One region of the Halobacillus sp. B23F22_5 genome, then DNA from elsewhere that is predicted to be linked to it. Evidence: riboswitches for the same ligand, from Rfam matches in the RefSeq annotation. Region 1 holds a riboswitch; each other region holds the start of a gene.
The links. A riboswitch is a leader RNA that binds a small molecule or an ion and turns the genes downstream of it on or off. The one in region 1 is predicted to bind S-adenosylmethionine.
Positions count from the first base shown of each region.

Region 2: linked by a shared signal. The riboswitch ahead of ACGTN9_RS09280 (Na+/H+ antiporter NhaC family protein) and the one ahead of ACGTN9_RS10995 (sodium:solute symporter family protein) in region 1 are both predicted to bind S-adenosylmethionine.
Region 3: linked by a shared signal. The riboswitch ahead of ACGTN9_RS01930 (O-acetylhomoserine aminocarboxypropyltransferase/cysteine synthase family protein) and the one ahead of ACGTN9_RS10995 (sodium:solute symporter family protein) in region 1 are both predicted to bind S-adenosylmethionine.

Region 1 is NZ_JBIEKI010000006.1:137,798-142,031, forward strand. Features, by position in the region: gene ACGTN9_RS10990 (hypothetical protein) at 230-841, shown strand; SAM riboswitch class I at 1,198-1,305, shown strand; gene ACGTN9_RS10995 (sodium:solute symporter family protein) at 1,598-3,157, shown strand; gene ACGTN9_RS11000 (selenium-binding protein SBP56-related protein) at 3,538-4,234, shown strand, end outside.
Region 2 is NZ_JBIEKI010000005.1:124,582-128,815, reverse strand. Features, by position in the region: gene ACGTN9_RS09290 (MerR family transcriptional regulator) at 1-215, opposite strand, end outside; gene ACGTN9_RS09285 (BCCT family transporter) at 470-1,951, shown strand; SAM riboswitch class I at 2,066-2,169, shown strand; gene ACGTN9_RS09280 (Na+/H+ antiporter NhaC family protein) at 2,446-3,780, shown strand; gene ACGTN9_RS09275 (hypothetical protein) at 3,903-4,193, shown strand.
Region 3 is NZ_JBIEKI010000001.1:399,989-404,222, reverse strand. Features, by position in the region: gene ACGTN9_RS01935 (DUF2188 domain-containing protein) at 3-200, opposite strand; SAM riboswitch class I at 989-1,097, shown strand; gene ACGTN9_RS01930 (O-acetylhomoserine aminocarboxypropyltransferase/cysteine synthase family protein) at 1,244-2,956, shown strand; gene ACGTN9_RS01925 (homoserine dehydrogenase) at 3,025-4,032, shown strand; gene ACGTN9_RS01920 (polysaccharide deacetylase family protein) at 4,079-4,234, opposite strand, start outside.

The DNA of each region.
Region 1 (4,234 bases):
CTCCATCCATGTTATAAGGGTGACAGAAAAGCCCTCCTCGTCTGGATTTAACAATTGTGCTCAATTCTTGCTTCTCTAATATGTAGGCAATTCATACTGAAAGTGTGGTAGAAAAGTAGTCTATCATTCTGATGGGATTGCTAGAAGATATGAGTATGACTAGAATAAGTGAAAAGCTAATAGTTGTTTTAATATTTGTCTTAGCAATAAATATAAGAGGGGGATCGAAATGAAACAATTGTTATTTAAATCTCTTGTGCTAACTTTAGCGTTCGCTTTATTTGCAACACCTTTTTCACGTATGGCCCATGCAACAGATAATGACGTTACTGCAGCTACTGAACAAGAAAAAGAGCTCGCTGAAAAGTTGGAGTTCATGTTTGAAGAAGCTACTATAAAAAGTAAAAGCGGAAAGCCAATTCAAATGGACTTTAAAAAGATAGAAGAAAAGTTCGGCAAATCTCCTGAATTAAATAAATTAAAACATGAGATTAATACAATGAATAAACCTGCCAAGAGACAAAATGAAGTGCCTGGAAAAGCTGAGGCGCCTCCGTTCCTGGAATGTAATATAGAAGAACCACAAACCTTTGGAATACAATCGCACACGTATGACCCCGTCGATCGATGCATTGAACAAAAAATCAGAAATAACTGGACAGATTTTATTGGGATTGCTGCCCTAACAATGGCAATTGATTATATTACACAAGGGAAATATCTTTCAGCAGCTAAAAAATTAGTTAATGCAGGGGTAAGAGGAAACGCTATTGCTATCGCTGCTACACTTAGCTGGTATTTATCCTACTGTTTATGGACAGAGGGAGATAACCCTTGGTAGTATGAAAATAATTATTCTTACATATTTCTTCACAAATAGGGAGTGATCGTAAGTGAGAAGTAACATAATCTGGATAGTATTTTTCATTCTGCTTTCTATTTGGCTGATAGCAGTCGATTATTTTCAGAATTCCTCACCAGATGTATTTATTAACCTTTTGCAAGCAGCATTCATTGTTTTGTTTATACGTCTTATTTATGGGCTGGTTAATAAATGGAAAAGAAACGCTTCAAAAAAAGAGTCCTCTTAGGGATAGCTCTTTTTTTATTATTGAATTTACTAAATTTAAAAAAAGATTGACGCAAGGCCTGATTATGATAGAATAAAGCCTAGTTTACTTATAAGCATTACTAATATTCTTATCTGGAGAGGTTGAGGGACTGACCCAATGAAGCCTCGGCAACCGGCAAATTTTGCACGGTGCCAATTTCAGAGGAAGGCGAAAGCTATTCCGAAGATGAGAATCGATTGGCAAACGTTAAAACGGTTGTATTCGACTCTTCTCTCTTCGTGAGGGAAGAGTTTTTTTATTGAAAAAGGGAGGGCTGGAAACAAGCTGGAGCAGAAAAATATATTGATAGGGGGAATTTCCATATGATAATTGCGATGATGACATGGGTTGGAACAATGGTTTTTTCTTTGCTGTTAGGCACGTTTCTTTGCTATAAAGTCGAGAAGTCAGGCGTGAAGAGATGGGGAGCTAATGGGAAATTGTTTAAGTACAAATAAGAGTTTCAGGAAGGATGTTATTGAAGCATGATTTGGTATGTAATTGTTTTTTGTTTTTATATTATTTTTCTTATATGGGCAAATGTAAAAAGTCTTAAAACAGCAGAATCGGTCGATGATTATACTACTGGCGGACATAGAATGGGATTATTACTAGGAATTGGTACGACTGCGGCAACCTGGGTGAGTGTTGCATCAGTTGTTGGGGTTCCAGGGTATTTATACAGCTCAGGTGTAGCTGCGGTGATAGGCTGGGTAGCGGGCTGGTGCTTTGGTGGAGGTTTAATTCCGATTGTTGCTTACAAAATTAGAAGGCCTGAAAAACCGGCCAGAACTTTCCCGGAGTATATCAGGCATCGGTTTGAACCCTTTCAGAAAAAGAGTACGCTGCAGGCGATTGTTGGCATTTTAATGTTTATTGGTTATTTGCTGTTAGTCAATATTCAGGTGACTGGATTTGGAATTGTGTTTTCCAGCATCACAGGCATTGATTATAAGCTGGCGATATTCGGTTTTTTATTATTTATTTTAATTACAAGTGTGGGTGGCTTCTGGTCTGTTGCTGCGACAGATACATTAAATACCATCTTGATTACAGTCGGTGTATTACTGGCGAGTGGCGTCATATGGTCACTCACCGGTGGACTAGGTAATATAGTAGAAACGCTTGCAACGACTACTGCTCCTACCATTGAGGGGGGACCACCACTTGAAGAAGGAATTTTGTTATCCCCTTTAGGAACGTTTGGCTTGGGGGCACTGTTTTCTATATTTATCTCTAATTCATTAGGAACACCATCCTCACCGCACTGGGTCACCCGGATGCTGGCTCCTAAAAATGTAAAAGTAGCGATTATGCAGGTGATGGGCACCATCCTTGTGCTCATCTTCATCATGGGCCCATTAATCATTATCGGGTTAGGGGCAAAAGTTCTGATACCCAGCATACCTGCAGGAAAAACGACAGACTATATTATTCCGCTAGTAATTCAGGAATACACACCGCCGATCATCGGTGGAATCACATTGGTAGCGATTTGTGCGGCAGCGATATCTACGGCGAATTCCATGCTTCTGCACTGTGCAACTTCCTTATATTATGATGTGTACTTGAATATATCTTCCAAAAGGATCAGTGACAAAAAGTTTAAGAATTGGCTGCGGTTGAGTATCTTTGCTATTGCAGCCGTAGCAGTTGTATTAGCTATTAAACCACCGTGGTTCTTAGCAATGGGATTTGTCTATATATACGGAGGATTTGGAGCAGCCTTTTTCCTGGTTGTTATTCTGGGCCTTTATTGGAAGCGAATGAACAGAGCAGGGGCCTATGCAGGCATTACCATCGGTGCAGTGGTGTATGTGGTGGCTAAAGCTATGGGGTATACCGTGCCATTTGTAATTGCTGTAGTTGCGTCACTAATAGGGGTATTAATCGCTGTCTATTCTACCAAAAAAGCTCCTCTTGAAGCATATGAACCTTATTTTAAGGCAGAGATCAGTGATTCAACAAGAAGGGTAATGAATGATGTTAGAAATAGTTCCCATGAAGAATCTCAAGACAATGCTGGACAATCTAAAATAGGGTAAGAATATTTTTTAAAGCTTGCCAGCGTAAACATGGGTAGGTAAAGAAAGTCTCGATAAAACACACTTACTGGAAGTAGTGCTCACTGAAATCAAGAAGGGAGGCATCCATGACGGATGTCTCCCTTCTAATTTACTTAGTAATACTTCAAAGTGATTAGAATGATCCTGCGCTCCTCTCCAGAAAGCAAAGTGAAGATATCGTGATCATGAGCGAGTCATTGAAGATTATGTTGTTATGAAAGAAATCATTATAAAAAAAGTATCATATTCTTTAATTTTACATATATTATATAAACTTAAAACCGACTAAACCACTCGTATTAATTGGTGGTTGAGTTCTGTACTACAAAGTATGACTAAATTAAAGAGGTGAACGAATTATGGCTAAGTGGGTTGGTACTGATCCCACGTTTTATCCTTCTGCTAAATCAGCCATGGAAGCTCCCAGAGAGAAGCTTGCTTATGTTGCGCTCCTGCAGCCGGATGCCCTTGGGGTCATTGATCTTGATCCTGACTCAGAGACCTATGGACAACTGATTCATCAATTGCTTTTGCCCGGGGAGGAGGAAGATGAACTTCATCATTTTGGTTGGAATGCATGCAGCTCTGCGCTTTGCCCTACCGCTTTTCATCCCACGCTTGAGAGACGTTATTTAATTCTGCCTGGTATCCGCTCTTCCCGTATCTATATTGTCGATACGCAGCCAGACCCGAAGAGCCCCCGTATTGTCCGAACGATTGAACCGGAAGAAATCAAGGAACGAACGGGCTACAGCCGATTGCATACCGTTCATTGCGGGCCGGATGGAATCTATATTAGTGCCCTGGGTTCCGGGGATGGTGACGGTGGTCCTGGCGGTATTCTCCTGTTAGACCACTTCAACTTTAATGTGTTAGGTGCCTGGGAAATGGACCGCGGGCCGCAGCATTTTTCTTATGATTTTTGGTGGCATATTGCCCATGATGTGACGGTAACCAGTGAATGGGCTACACCGGATCTCTTTGAGAATGGATTACAGCTGGATGCCCTCTTGCAGCGAAAGTACGGACATAAAATGCATTTCTTTGACAGCCGTT
Region 2 (4,234 bases), on a different contig from region 1:
ATTTTTTCTTTCGGTTCTCCTATTCCTTTCAGCTTTTCAATTGTCATGAAAATTTCGAGCGCTTCTTCTTCGTAACGCATACTTCTTCCACTTCCCACAGACGGTAAGAATTCCGAAAACTGCTCTTTCCAGGATTGTAAGGTGGGACGCGGCCGGTTCATCTTTTTGGCAATGTCAGCCAGGGAGTAAGTCCGTTCGTAATCGATCGTTAACACCTTCTTTCGTCAAGTTTTCATAGAGCATCACATATCAAATTATGTTATATAGTGAATTCGCTATTGTCTTTGCAATTTCCTTTGATGAAAAAAAGGAGCTTTTCAGATATATTGTTAAAGTTTGTAGCTTTCTTTGATATTGGTGAATGGTAATTAATTTGTTATTCCGGCATACCCACTAAAATAACTAGAATTCTCCATGGTTCTCCTCACATACATATAACTTAGAAGACTGAAAGGTAAGGGGTGTGCGTTTGAAAAAGTCATTGATCGATTGGCCGTTCTTTCTTGTAGCGTTTATCTCCTTGTTAATACTCTGCAGCATTGTTTTTTTCTACCCGAATGTTACACATACCTGGCTGGAACAGATGCATGTGCAATTAACGGATGTGACAGGAGTCCTGTATTTATGGATCGGTTTTTCTTCTTTGATTTTTTTAATATGGGCAGCTTTTAGCAAGCACGGGCAAATCAGGCTTGGTAAAAAGGACGAGTCTCCGGAGTTTTCTACATTCAGTTGGATTTCGATGATTTTTTGCGCGGGTATTGGGTCGGGAATTATGTATTGGGGAGCGATTGAGTGGGGGTATTATTATCTCGAGCCTCCGCTGGGCCTCATTCCTGGTACTCCGTTTGCAGTGGAGTGGAGTGCGGCTTACGGATTATTCCACTATGGGCCGACAGCGTGGGCGATTTATTGTCTGCCTGCATTGCCGATTGCTTATCTGTATCATGTGAAGAAGGTGCCGATTCTTAAAATCAGCGAGGCTTGCCGCCCTGTGCTGAATCATCATACCGATGGTTTCGTAGGAAAGTTGATTGATATGTTTTTTATGATTGGTTTGCTGGGTGCGTCAGGGACAACCCTCGGCATCAGTATACCGATGATGGCTGAAGGGGTAAAGCGACTTACAGGAATACAGCATACCTATTTCCTGGATATTTTCCTGCTCCTCCTCTGTACGGTTGTGTTTGCGGTCAGTGTGTTTGCTGGAATGGAAAAAGGGGTGAAACGGCTAAGCAATATAAATGTCTATTTAGTTTTCTTTTTACTCTTGTTTGTCACCATACTTGGACCGACTTTTTTCATTTTAGAGATTTCGACTAATAGTGTCGGGCTTGTACTGAATAATTTCTTCCGCTTGAATACGTGGATGGATCCGATTGCGCAGTCAGGTTTTCCGGAAAAATGGACAATCTTCTACTGGGCCTGGTGGATTGTCTATGCTCCTTTTATCGGTTTGTTTATTGCTAAAATATCCAGAGGTAGAACGATCAAGGAAATGATATTGGGGACGATTATTTTTGGTCCCGTCGGATGCTGGCTGTTTTTCTTTGTACTTGGAAACTATGGCCTTTATCTTCAGAACACGACTCAATTGGATGTAGCTACTATGATCAAGCAAGGTCATTCAAATGAAGCGGTCATTTCTATCATTCACTCGCTGCCCTTCGGCGATTTCACCCTGGTTTTATTTTTGATCCTGGCTGTAATCTTTGTAGCGACCACCTATGATACCTCTTCTTATATGCTGGCTGCTGTAACCCAGCGAAGAATCGAGGGGGAACCGATCCGGTTAAACCGTTTGTTTTGGGCTTTTGCCCTTGCACTCCCTCCGATGGCTTTGTTGATTATAGGAGGATTGACATCCCTGCAGGCTGTCACACTGTTAGTTGCCCTCCCCTCATGTATTATCATGGTACTATTATCGCTCTCGTTCTTAAAATTGGTATAGTTCTGTTTTTCTTTCTGTGGTCCTTTACGAGATGGAAAAATTAACTGCTTGCATACAGTTGCCTTCTATTGTACTGTGAATAACAGTCCTTAGAAAAAATCTAATTTCATAGTTATCTTATCAAGAGAAGCAGAGGAACTGGTCCGTTGAAGCTTCAGCAACCCCCCCTAATGGGAAGGTGCTAATTCCAGCAAGTCATTGAACTTGGCAGATAAGAAGGAAAGTCAACTGAAGCCTTCTTGCGTCTGCAAGAGGTTTTTTTATTGGCTAGGAAAATATAAAAATTTCTTTTTGTGGATAACTTTCGGTAGTGGGTGTCATCCAGCTCCAGCGCCTACCCCCTCGAGGTCTTAAGTCAATCCTCTCTGTGACAAAGAACGTCACGCCGAGGCTTGTCTTAAGCTTGTCGGGGGTGAGCAAGGCGCTTGCGCTTTTGTTCTTATGACAAAAATCCACCTAGAATGGACATAATGTAAGTAATTGGAGGGAAATACATGCAGGATAAAAAAATAACGGGGAATCCGCTGGCGCTGATTCCCTTTGGAATATTCATCCTACTATTCATAGGCTCAGGGGTTGTCACGGGGGACTTTTACAAGATGCCCGTCCTTGTCGCTGTTTTCGTAGCTATTTTTGCTGCATTATTTATGAATCGAAAAGAGAGTTTTCAAACGAAAGTGATGCAGCTGGCGGAAGGAGGCGGGCACCCGAATATCATCCTGATGGTGATCATTTTCTTGTTAGCAGGAGCGTTCGCCTCTGTCGCAGAAGGAATGGGAGCGGTTGAGTCGACGGTCAATCTCGGATTGACATTCCTTCCACAGAGTTTGCTTGTGGTCGGCCTGTTCGTCATTGGCTGTTTCATCTCGATTTCCATGGGGACTTCGGTCGGAACAATCGTTGCCCTGGCGCCGATTGCCCTTGGAGTTGCTGAGCAGACCGGAATCCCGGTCGCTCTCGTAATGGGCGCGGTGATCAGCGGCGCGATGTTCGGAGACAACCTGTCGATCATTTCTGATACGACGATTGCCGCTGTTCGCACACAAGGTACTAAGATGAAGGACAAGTTTAAAGCAAACTTATTCATCGTCCTTCCGGCGGCTGTCCTAACAGCAGTGATTTTCGGTGTGTTGAGTTCTGACACTGCAGGATCTTTAGAGGAAAGCCATCCATTTAACCTTATAAAAGTATTGCCGTACCTTGCTGTGCTTGGTTTTGCGATAGCTGGGATCAATGTCATCTTTGTACTGATCGGCGGAATTATTTTTGCCGGGATTGTCGGGCTTGCTTTTGGAGAGTTTGCCCTGATGGATTTTGTTACGCTAATCAGTGAAGGCTTCACAGGCATGCAGGAACTGACGATGCTCGTCATCCTGCTTGGTGGATTAGTAGAACTAATTCGCCGGAATGGTGGGATTGAGTACTTGTTGGAAAGTATAACAAAACGGATTGATAGCAATAAAGGCGGAGAATCAGGAATTGCCGGACTAGTCACAGCGGTCAATCTGGCCACAGCCAACAATACGATTTCAATCATTACAGCTGGTCCGCTGGCAAAGCAGATTTCAGAGCGATTCGCTATCGACAACCGTAGATCAGCCAGTCTTCTTGATATCTTTTCCAGTGCTGTTCAGGGTCTGATTCCTTATGGCGCACAGATACTGGCAGCTGCTGGAGTAGCCAAGATTTCTCCGGTGGAAATCGTCCCTTACAGCTTTTACCCGATGCTTCTTGCGTTGTCAGGGATTCTAGCCATCCTATTCCGGTTTCCGAAGTTCACCCGGACACCGCTAGAAAAAAGAAAAGAAGTAGATGTGACTTCTTCCTAACAGACAGGCTCCGTGTTTTACGGAGCCTGTTTTTTTGGTTTTTCCATTCGAGTACCATTATTGAAAGCTTTTTCTTGAGTAGTTCGTATAGATAGTAAACGCAGAAAGTTGGAGGGACACGGATGACAAGCTTATTATGGATTGGTTTCTTCCTCTTCTTATTGATCGGAGTGAGCAGGTTGATGGGGGAACGGAAAGGTAATATTACGTTTGATTTTGATAACTATTATATTCACTTAAAAGACCAGGTCTGTGCCATAACGGAAGAATTACTGGCACAGGGCAGGGAAGTAGAATATATCGATTATCGCACGTTCCTGGTTGATGGCGAGGAATATCTGTTGAGGGAAGCGCATGTCAGAGGGTATCAACGGCTGTTTTTGAAAAAAATCAATCGCAGGAAGAACTATTAATTGAAAGCCTATTGCATAATATAGCATATCTAAGTTTTTAG
Region 3 (4,234 bases), on a different contig from region 1:
TATTAATACGTTCTCTCTTCGATTACTTCCTTATTTTCATCCTGGATGGATAATTTACTTGGCTTATTTTCTTGTGCCATCTGTTCTGCTTTTTCAATGGCTACCGATTTTTCATCGTATAAATCTGTCGGAGCTGTATCCTCAATTTTTACAAACCAGCCTGTTACGTCTTTGTTAGGTTCTACACTATATTGTTTCATGTTATACACTCCTCTTCCTTCGTTCTTGCTACCTATGTTCCCATTTTGCTCTTCTATAAAACATCACCAGCTTTATCTGATAATATAGGCTCTTTAAACGTTGTGGTTGATTTTTAACAGTCTTAATTCAATTATACGGCCGAAAAGTCGAAGACTTGATTTCGAGATATTGTTTGAGAGAAAGGTGTGTGTGGGAACGACTCGCTTTCCACGGGAGTCCGTTGAGCCTCCTCGAGCTAACGCTCTGTGGGGTCTCACCTGGAACTCTTTTCCCGTAGGAGTCTCCCCGTTCCCCCACGCCCCTTGCCACATAAGATTATCGAAATCACCTTTGAATATCCTTACCTAATTTAAAGAAAAATTCCGTTACATTGCTGTATTGATCGTTCTTTCTGCACCAAAAGTACCTACTCTTGATAGTAGTTTCGAGATTCTTACAATCCTATGGTGTCTGGGAAAACGGTGAGACTCCTCGAAAATGCTACGCATTTCCTTCGTGCGGTGTTTTTTCAAGAAGCTTATTCAAAGTCTTATGGGATCAACATGATCGGTGAGATCCCGGAAGGCGAAGCCTGAGAAAGCTCACTACATGCCCATGTAAAGCGAGTGATTTCCCGGACCTCCAAACGATCACCACCATAACGGAAGCAGTTTCTCCGAAACTGAGTTTTCAACAAAAGAGAGTTTAACTAGAAAATTCACCACTGAGAATAAAAAAGTGTTTGACTTTAAAAAATTTATCATCTAGAATACGTAGCAAGCATAAATATTGGATTAAACAATCGAATCTCTTATCGAGAGCGGCGGAGGGACTAGGCCCGACGATGCCCGGCAACCATCAAGCATTGCTTGAAAAGGTGCTAATTCCTACAGATCTGTGGATCTGAAAGATAAGAGGAGGAAACGTACATACGCCCTCTTCTTAGGAAGAGGGCTTTTCTATTTCCCTCTACCTCCTTTCAACTCCTCCCACTTTTCTGAACGGAATGCTCTCTCTTTCGAAACGATTGCTTATTTCATAATCATTTGAAGGAGGAATTTTCATGAGTTTTTCATCCCATCACTACAATCCTGAGACCCTATTGCTGCACGGAGGACAGGAAGCTGATCCTTCCACTGGATCCCGTGCGGTGCCCATCTATCAAACTACTTCCTATGTTTTCCGTGATACGGAGCACGCCAAAAATTTGTTCGGCTTAGCAGAACCAGGGAATATTTACTCTCGAATCATGAATCCGACAGTTGATGCTTTCGAACAGCGGATCGCGTTGCTTGAGGATGGAGCAGCCGCTGTCGCCACCTCTTCCGGAATGGCTGCAATCACATTGGCGATTCTGAACATCGCTTCTGCAGGTGATGAAATCATCGCCTCCACTAATTTGTATGGCGGTACGTATAACCTATTCACCCATACACTGCCTCGTTATGGCATCACCGTCAATTTTGTAGACAGTACGGATCCAGAAAATTTCAGAGAAGCTATTACGCCTAACACAAAAGCGATTTTCTCTGAAATTATCGGTAACCCGAGCTTGAATGTATTGGACATTGAAGAAGTTGCCGATGTTGCTCATGAAAACGGCATCCCGCTTATCATTGATAACACCTTTGCCACCCCATATATTTGTAAACCATTGACCTGGGGAGCGGACATTGTCGTGCACTCAGCTACCAAATGGATCGGCGGTCATGGAACAACCATCGGTGGCGTAGTCGTCGATAGCGGACGATTCGATTGGACGAATGGCAAGTTTCCTGGATTCACAGAACCCGACGAGAGCTACAACGGGCTTCGCTATGCATACGATGTCGGTCCATTAGCATTCTCTATCAAGCTGCGTGTCCAACTGCTGCGCGATATTGGAGCCTGCCTCAGTCCGCAAAATGCTTTCCTATTGCTTCAAGGGCTGGAGACTCTGCACCTTCGTATCAAACAGCATACGGAAAACGCGCGAGAAGTCGCCCAACACTTAACCGAGCATGATGGAGTGGAATGGGTGAATTATCCTGGCCTTGAAAACCACCCTACCCATCATTTGGCGAAAAAATATTTACATCATGGAGCAGGGTCGATTGTCGTATTTGGAATCAAAGGCGGCAGAGAAGCTGGCCGTAAGATCATTGATAATATTAATCTATGGTCTCACGTAGCAAATGTCGGGGATGCTAAATCATTGATCATCCACCCCGCATCCACTACTCATCAACAGCTGAGCGCCGATGACTTGGAAAAGACAGGAGTTACAGAAGAATTGATCCGGCTTTCGATCGGACTGGAATCCACCGAGGACTTACTTGCTGAGCTGGACCAGGCAATTGCCATCGCTACAGGAGAAGAAAACCCGGCGGGGCCGGCCAAAGGAAAAGACACTGTTCAAACAGTACTTGGATCCTCTCTGGATCGTGAAAATGGCGACCTGAGACGTCGTGTCATCACTACGGCAGGAGAACTCTCTGACAGTGGCAAACAGGAAGTTAAAAAGCTGGAACGTTTAGGTTTTATCATCAAAGATATCTCTGAAAAAGATGAACTGCTAGATACCAAAGTCGATATCGTCTATAGCGAATCTGCAGTTGAAACCAATAACAATAAAAAAGAAATCACTAACCTCTCTCCAACTTTGGTCTGGGTGAAAGAGAATAAAGCTGTCACGTTTGATAAGGATCTTGAAACCGTAGCAGGAGATAACCTTTATGAACGCGCAGTTACTCTTCGACAAGCGACGGATCACTCGGATGCAGCGCTGACTTTATAAGAAACTGAGATATAGAAATAGTCTGTTGGTAGAATACCCGGCAGATGCAAGGGCGAAGGAGGATTACCATGACGAAAATAAAAGCCGCACTGCTTGGTTACGGTACGGTCGGGCAAGGAATTCACGAAGTTCTTCATGAACACCAGGAAAGGTTCCGGACCCTCCTGGGGAAGGAAGTAGAAATTGTTGCTATCCTTGTCCAGAATCCTTCTAAACACAGGGACCTTCCGGAAAATATAGTAGTGACTACAAACTTTGAAGAAATTATTACCCTTCCTGAACTGGATGTTGTATTTGAAGCGATTGTAGGTGAGGAACCGGCACTTTCCTACCTCACACACGCTTTGGATAAAGGTGTCCACGTCATCACAGCAAACAAAATGATGTTCGCCAAGCATGCGAAATTCCTGCTTGAAAAAGCTCGGGAAACCCATGCGAAAGTAGGTTTTGAAGCTACAACAGCTGGTGGAACTCCTGTAATTCGTACGATTGAGCAGCTATTGCAGGTCAACCGGGTAGAAAAAATTGAAGCGATCTTAAATGGTACCAGCAATTATATTTTGACAGCGATGAGCGAGCGTTCCATTGATTTCGAAACTGCCTTATCCGAAGCGAAAGAAAAAGGTTATGCAGAATCAGATCCTACGAATGACATCGATGGGACGGATGCATTCAACAAGCTGATGATTTTAAGCCAGCTGATATTCAATGACCAGCCGGATTGGAATAAGGTAGAAATAACAGGGATCCAGGACATTACTAGTACGGATATTCAGGATGCACAGGATAATAATGAGAAATATAAACACATTGCTGTCATATCTAAAGAAGGAGATCAACCAAAGGCTGAAGTTTCACCTTTACTGCTCTCCTCTTCCCATCCTCTCTATAACATTGACGGAGTGGATAACGCCATTGCTATTTCGAGTAATATAGTAGGTACCATCACCCTGATCGGACCAGGGGCAGGCAAATTACCAACAGCCAGTGCAATGGTTGAAGATTTAGTTGCCATATTCCAACACGAACCTGAGAATCATTCCATACACCAATACAAAAACCAGGCAGCAGTATAAAGAAAGCAGCAAGCTCCTCTAATCAGGAGCTTGCTGCTTTTCACCTCTATGGAAGCCATGCCAGCACAGGCACTGCACCGGCCATATCTGTTTGTTCCTCTTTCTTCAACTCGCTTACAGTTACAAACTGGTAACCTTCCTCATCCAACCTTCTGAGCAGAGGTTCGATCACTTTGTCTACATACGGTGATGCTTCCTGCAG